2 regions of the Streptomyces sp. NPDC046712 genome follow, and region 1 is predicted to be linked to the other one. Evidence: riboswitches for the same ligand, from Rfam matches in the RefSeq annotation. Region 1 holds a riboswitch; the other holds the start of a gene.
The links. A riboswitch is a leader RNA that binds a small molecule or an ion and turns the genes downstream of it on or off. The one in region 1 is predicted to bind S-adenosylmethionine.
Positions count from the first base shown of each region.

Region 2: linked by a shared signal. The riboswitch ahead of ABZ939_RS33270 (aminotransferase class V-fold PLP-dependent enzyme) and the one ahead of thrC (threonine synthase) in region 1 are both predicted to bind S-adenosylmethionine.

Region 1 covers NZ_JBEYYW010000017.1:53,636-57,035, reverse strand. Annotated here, with positions in the region: gene ABZ939_RS22235 (hypothetical protein) at 1-280, opposite strand, end outside; gene ABZ939_RS22230 (glucosyl-3-phosphoglycerate synthase) at 337-1,305, opposite strand; SAM riboswitch class I at 1,427-1,618, shown strand; gene thrC (threonine synthase) at 1,636-2,922, shown strand; gene ABZ939_RS22220 (MoaD/ThiS family protein) at 2,952-3,230, shown strand.
Region 2 covers NZ_JBEYYW010000037.1:15,338-18,737, reverse strand. Annotated here, with positions in the region: gene ABZ939_RS33270 (aminotransferase class V-fold PLP-dependent enzyme) at 39-1,418, opposite strand; SAM riboswitch class IV at 1,579-1,695, opposite strand; gene trpD (anthranilate phosphoribosyltransferase) at 1,772-2,836, opposite strand; gene ABZ939_RS33260 (cytochrome bc complex cytochrome b subunit) at 2,967-3,400, opposite strand, start outside.

The DNA of each region.
Region 1 (3,400 bases):
CCACGAGGCCCGTCGCGGCCAGGGCGAGGGTGAGGCCGCCGAGCAGCCAGAGGCGCTCACCGTTGCCGCCGGTCTCCGCCATCGAGCCGCCGGGCCCGTGCGGGACCGGGCGCGGCCGGCGGGGGAGGGCGGAGGGGGTGGTGTCGATCCGCTCCATCACGAAGGTGTGGTTGTCGCCGCCCGGGTCCGCGGCGGCGGGACCGGCCGCGGCGAGGGTCAGTGGGACGAGCGAGACGAGCGTGCCGGCGGCGAGGCCGAGCGCCGCCGGAAATGTGGTCATTCGATAGGTGAACCGCATAAAACGAAAATTTAGGCAAGAAGTGTCATCGCGTGACGTTACGCCACGCGGCGGTGCGCGTACTCCGTGATCTCGAGCATCGGCGGCCGCTCCTCGGTGTCCACCTCGTACGTCCGGGGGGCGAACCCCTTCTCGCCTCGCTCGAACTGGGTCAGCCGCGGCCGCACCAGATGCCCGCGGGACAGTCGCAGCTGCGCGGTCCGGTAGATCGCCGCCGCCATCCGGCCGAGCGCCTGTCCGTCCTGATGGCGGTGCTTGCGGACCCCGACGTCGACCTGGGCGAGGGCGTCGAGACCGACCGTGTGCAGCGCGTCGACGAGGAGGCCCAGCTCCACTCCGTAACCGACGGGGAAGGGCAGCCGTTCGAGCAGCGAGCGGCGCGCCGCGTACTCGCCGCCCAGCGGCTGGACGAACCCGGCCAGCTGCGGCCAGTGCAGATTGAGCAGCGGCCGCGCCACCAGCTCCGTCACCCGACCGCCCTGACCTGGAGTCTTGCCGGAGGCGAGCCCGTCGAATTCCGGGCCGAGGGGCCGGTCGTACATCGCCTTCACGAAGTCGACGTCCGGCTCGGTGAGGAGCGGACCGACGATGCCGGTGACGAAGTCCGCCGAGAAGTCCCGCAGATCCGCGTCGACGAAACAGACGATGTCACCCTCGGTGACCATCAGTGACCGCCACAGCACCTCGCCCTTGCCGGGCACGGCCGGTATCCGCGGGAGGATCTCGTCCCGCGCCACCACCCGCGCCCCGGCCGCCGCCGCGACCTCGGCCGTACGGTCGGTGGAACCGGAGTCGATCACCACGAGCTCGTCGACCAGCGGGACCGCCTCGGTCATCAGCTCGCGGCGGATCACGGAGACGATGTCGCCGACCGTCGCCTGCTCGTCGAGCGCGGGCAGCACGACGCTGACCGTCGTCCCCCGCTTGGCGGCCAGCAGCTGCTCCAGTGGACGGTCTGCCACGGACCAGGACCGCCGGGCCAGCCAGCGCTCCACTTCATCCAGCAACGTGATCTCCATCTCGCGGTTCGGACGACCATCTCACCCGTCCATGCCTTCGGTTACAGTCTTGAACAACGCGGAAGCCCGATGCATGTCGGGGTGCCGCCCGCGTCCTACAACCGAATACCGCTCATCCAGAGGGGCAGAGGGAAACGGCCCGTTGAAGCCCCGGCAACCCTCCAGTCGGTTACTCGCCCACCCGTCTCCCGGCCACCACCCCTAGTGGTGCCCTTCGGGCGCGGTTCTTATCGCGAGGCTCCCGGCTAGGGAAGGTGCCAAATCCGTCTCATGGCGACGTTCGTCATGGGAAAGATGAGGAGAAAGGGCCTCGCCTCCATGGCTGTACAGACTGTTTCCACCACCCCGACCGTTGATCTCGGTCCCGCTTCGGGCCTTTCCTGTCGGGAATGTGGTGAAGTTTTCGCCCTCGGTCCGATTTTCGCCTGCGAGCTCTGTTTCGGCCCGCTCGAAGTCGCGTACGACCTTCCCACCGGTGACCCCGAGGCGCTGCGCAAGCAGATCGAGGCCGGCCCGGCCAACATCTGGCGCTACGCCCCGCTGCTGCCCGTCCCGGCCGACGTCGCCGAGAAGCCGAACCTGAACCCGGGCTGGACCAAGCTCGTCCAGGCCGACAACCTCGCCCGCGAGCTGGGTGTCGAGCCGGGCAAGCTCTACGTCAAGGACGACTCCGGCAACCCGACGCACTCCTTCAAGGACCGCGTCGTGGCCCAGGCCCTCGAGGCCGCCCGTGCCTTCGGCTTCACCACCCTCTCCTGCTCCTCCACCGGCAACCTGGCCGGCGCCGTCGGCGCCGCGGCCGCCCGCGCCGGCTTCCGCTCCTGCGTGTTCATCCCGCACGACCTGGAGCAGGGCAAGGTCGTCATGGCCGCCGTCTACGGCGGTGAACTCGTCGGCATCGAGGGCAACTACGACGACGTCAACCGCTTCTGCTCCGAGCTCATCGGCGACCCGCTGGGCGAGGGCTGGGGCTTCGTCAACGTCAACCTGCGCCCGTACTACGGCGAGGGCTCGAAGACGCTCGCGTACGAGATCTGCGAGCAGCTGGGCTGGGTCCTGCCCGACCAGCTGGTCATCCCGATCGCATCCGGCTCGCAGCTCACCAAGATCGACAAGGGTCTGCAGGAGCTCATCAAGCTCGGTCTCGTCGAGGACAAGCCGTACAAGATCTTCGGCGCCCAGGCCGAGGGCTGCTCCCCGGTGTCGGCGGCCTTCAAGGCCGGCCACGACGTGGTCCGCCCCCAGAAGCCGAACACCATCGCCAAGTCGCTCGCCATCGGCAACCCGGCGGACGGCCCGTACGTCCTGGACATCGCGCGCCGCACGGGTGGTGCGGTGGAGGACGTCAACGACGAGCAGGTCGTCGAGGCGATCAAGATCCTGGCCCGCACCGAGGGCATCTTCGCCGAGACGGCGGGCGGCGTGACGGTCGGTGTGACGAAGAAGCTGATCGAGGCCGGTCTCCTCGACCCGACCCTCACCACGGTCGTGCTCAACACCGGTGACGGCCTCAAGACCCTGGACGCGGTGGCCGAGACCTCGCAGGCGACCGCCACCATCCGCCCCAGCCTGGACGCGTTCCGCGACGCCGGCCTGGCCAACTGACCACCCTCGTTACGGAAGGCAGCACCACCATGAGCGTCAAGGTCCGCATCCCCACCATCCTCCGTACGTACACCGGCGGCCAGGCCGAGGTCCCGGCGGAGGGCGCGACCCTCTCCGAGGTCATCGCCGACCTGGAGAAGAACCACACGGGTATCGCGGCCCGCGTCCTGGACGACCAGGGCAAGCTGCGCCGCTTCGTGAACGTGTACGTCAACGACGACGACGTCCGCTTCGAGCAGGGCCTCGAGACGGCGACGCCGGACGGCGCCGGTGTCTCGATCATCCCGGCCGTCGCCGGGGGCTGCTGACCCATCCGGACCGGGCCGAGTTACCCACGGTCATCTGAATTGCCCCCTCCGCGAGAGAAGCGGAGGGGGCAATTCTGCATGGTTGAGCGCGGTAGAGTTGGGGAAGTCCCCCCGGCTTCCCTTCGCTGCTTGTGCCAGACGCATATGAGAATGCGTCCGCACCCGACAAG
Region 2 (3,400 bases), on a different contig from region 1:
GTACGAGTGGTCCGCGCGACGGCCGTCGAGCTGACGGGTCAGCCGCGGTCCGGGACGCAACGGCCGTCCTCGGTGCGGTACTTCCACTGCGCGCCGTCCCGGACGAGCTCCTTCACGGCCCGTACGAAACGCTCGACGTGCTCGTCCGGCGTACCGGCGCCGAAGCTGACGCGGATGGCGTTGAGCGACTTCTCGCCGGGCGCGGCCTCGGGGGCCCCGCACTCCCCCTGGGTCTGCGGGTCGCTGCCCAGCAGGGTGCGGACCAGCGGGTGGGCGCAGAAGAGTCCGTCGCGGACGCCGATGCCGTACTCGGCCGAGAGCGCGGCGGCGAAGTGCGAGCTGTTCCAGCCCTCGACGACGAAGGAGATGACACCGACGCGCGGGGCGTCGTCGCCGAAGAGCGAGAGCACCTTCACCTCGGGCACCTCGGCCAGGCCCTCCCGGACGGTGGCGACCAGGTGCTGCTCGCGGGCGACGAGGGTGTCGAACCCGGCCTCGGTGAGCGCCTTGCAGGCGGAGGCGATGGAGTAGACACCGATGACGTTCGGCGAACCGGCCTCGTGGCGGGCGGCGGTGGTGTGCCACTCGACGTCGACTCCGCCGTCCGTGCGACGGGCGACCTTCTTGGACGCGCCACCACCGGCGAGGTACGGCTCGGCGCTCTGCAGCCAGTCGGCACGGCCGGCGAGGACACCGGAGCCGAACGGGGCGTACAGCTTGTGCCCGGAGAACGCGACCCAGTCCACGTCCAACTCCTGCACGGAGACGGGGTGGTGGGGCGCGAGCTGGGCGGCGTCGAGAACGATCCGGGCGCCGTGGGCGTGCGCGGCGGCCGCCAGCTCCTTCACCGGCCAGAGCTCCCCGGTGACGTTGGACGCGCCGGTCACGCAGACGAGGGCGGGGCCGTGGCCCCCTTCAATCGTCACCGTGCGGTCGGCGAGGGCGCGCTCCAGGGTCTCGACGGCCTGGGCCGGGGTGCGGGGCGCGTTCAGGTACGTCACCCGCGCGTCCTTCCACGGCAGCAGCGAGGCGTGGTGCTCGGTCTCGAAGACGAAGACCTCGCAACCGGCGGGAAGCGTGGCGGCGAGCAGGTTGAGCGAGTCGGTCGTGGAGCGGGTGAAGACGACCTGGTCGCCGGGGCGGCAGTCGAGGAACTCGGCGACCGTGGCGCGGCTGTTCTCGAAGAGGTCGGTGGAGAGCTGGGAGAGGTATCCGGCACCGCGGTGCACGCTGCCGTAGTACGGGGCGTAGGCGGCGACGTCGTCCCACACGCGCTGGAGGGCCGGGGCGCTGGCGGCGTAGTCGAGCGCGGCGTAGGTGACCTCGCCCCCGGTCACGAGCGGAACGGTGACATCACGTCCGAGAACGGGCAGCGGGGCACAAACGGACTGGTCGGCGGCAACGGTGGAGACAGACATGGCGAACTCCCGTACTGGGCAGGCGAATTCCCGCGCCGGCGGATACGCGGCAGCGCTGGGGAAGAGAAAAAGGGGTCTGCGAAGAAGGGGCGAAAAGGCCCTATCGCATTCGCTTGCTCACAAGAGGCTCCCTGAGGACCAGGACCCCAAGGGTTCGAGGGGTCCGCGCTTGCCGTAGACCTTGCTGTCTACGGCCTGGTCTTCACCCGGGGCACCCCGCCACGGACGGAGGGTTGCCGGACAGCAAGCCGGGGCTTCGTAGCTGTCACTCATGACCTGGCACAGAACGTATGCCACGTGATCGCCGACGCGCAACCCCGTCCCGGATTCCGGAACGGGGTCGCGCCGCGCCATTACCGGTTGCTGGCCGCGACCCAGCGCTCCAGCGCCTTCCTCGCGGCGCCCGAGTCGATCGACTCCGCCGCCCTCGCGATTCCTTCGCGCAGCTGCTCCACCAGGGTGCCCTCCCCCGGCTCCAGCGCCGTCAGGGCCGCCGCCGAGTTCAGCAGCACCGCGTCCCGTACCGGACCGGTCTCGCCCGCGAGCAGCCGGCGGGCGACGTCCGCGTTGTACGACGCGTCGGCGCCGCGCAGCGCCTCCACCGGTACGAGGTCGATGCCGACGTCCCGCGGGTCGAAGCCCTCCTCGCGCACCGAACCGTCCCGTACCACCCACACCCGTGAGGTGGCCGTGGTCGTCAGCTCGTCCAGACCGTCGTCGCCGCGGAAGACCAGCGCGGAGGAGCCGCGCTCCGCGAGTACCCCGGCCATGATCGGGGCCATCCGCGCGTCGGCGACGCCGGTCGCCTGGGCCTTCACCCGGGCCGGGTTGGTGAGCGGACCGAGGAAGTTGAAGACCGTGCGCACGCCGAGCTGGCCGCGCGCCGCGGCCACATGGCGCAGCGCCGGGTGGAACTTCACCGCGAAGCAGAAGGTGATCCCGGCCTCCTCGGCGACCTCGACGACCCGCTGCGGGGTCAGCTCCAGGTTGACGCCGAGCTTCTCCAGGACGTCCGAGGCTCCGGAGGCCGAGGACGCGGCCCGGTTGCCGTGCTTGACGACCTTGGCGCCGGTTCCGGCCACCACGATCGCCGACATGGTGGAGATGTTGACGGTCTTGGCGCCGTCGCCGCCGGTGCCGACGATGTCCACGCTCGGCCCCGGCACCTCGATCAGGTTCGCGTGCCCGTACATCGCCTCGACCAGGCCGGTCAGCTCCTGGACCGACTCACCCTTGGCGCGCAGCGCCACCGCGAAGCCGGCGATCTGCGCGTCGGTGGCCTCGCCGCGCATGATGCGGTCCATCGCCCAGGCGGCGGCCTCGCTGCCCAGGTCCTCGCCGCCGAGCAGGGTGTTCAGGACGGCCGGCCAGGAGCGGCCCGCCGTGGTAGGTCCTCCAGCGGGGGTCACAGCGCTCATGGCAGCTCCTGGTCATCACGTGACGGATACAGCTCCCACCCTATCGATCCACGGGGACGGCAAAGAGCCCCGTCCATCGAATGGACGGGGCTCTCGCTGTGGCGACCTTCAGGTCGTGTGGATCAGGTGATCAGTGGTGGCCGTGGCCGCTCTGGATCTCCTTGTACTCCTCGGCGGTCGGCTTGGCGATCTGGTTGTCCTCGCCGTAGTAGCCCTTGCTGAGCTTGACGCGGAGCTTCTCCATGCGGCCGACCTTGCGCTCCACACCGTTCTCGTCGACCAGCGGGCCGAGCTCGGCCGGCTTGTTCTGCTCGTGCGCCGTGAGCTTGTACAGCTCACCCTGGCTGAGCGGCTGGTGGACCTCGACGAACTCACCGTGCGGCAGACGCTTGATGATGCCGGACTCGCGACCGTGCAGCACCTTGTCCTTGTCCCGGCGCTGGAGGCCGAGGCAGATCCGCTTGGTGACGATGAACGCGATGACCGGGCCGACGAAGAAGAAGATCCGGACGAACCAGGTGATCGAGTTGATCGACAGGTGGAAGTGGGTGGCCCAGATGTCGT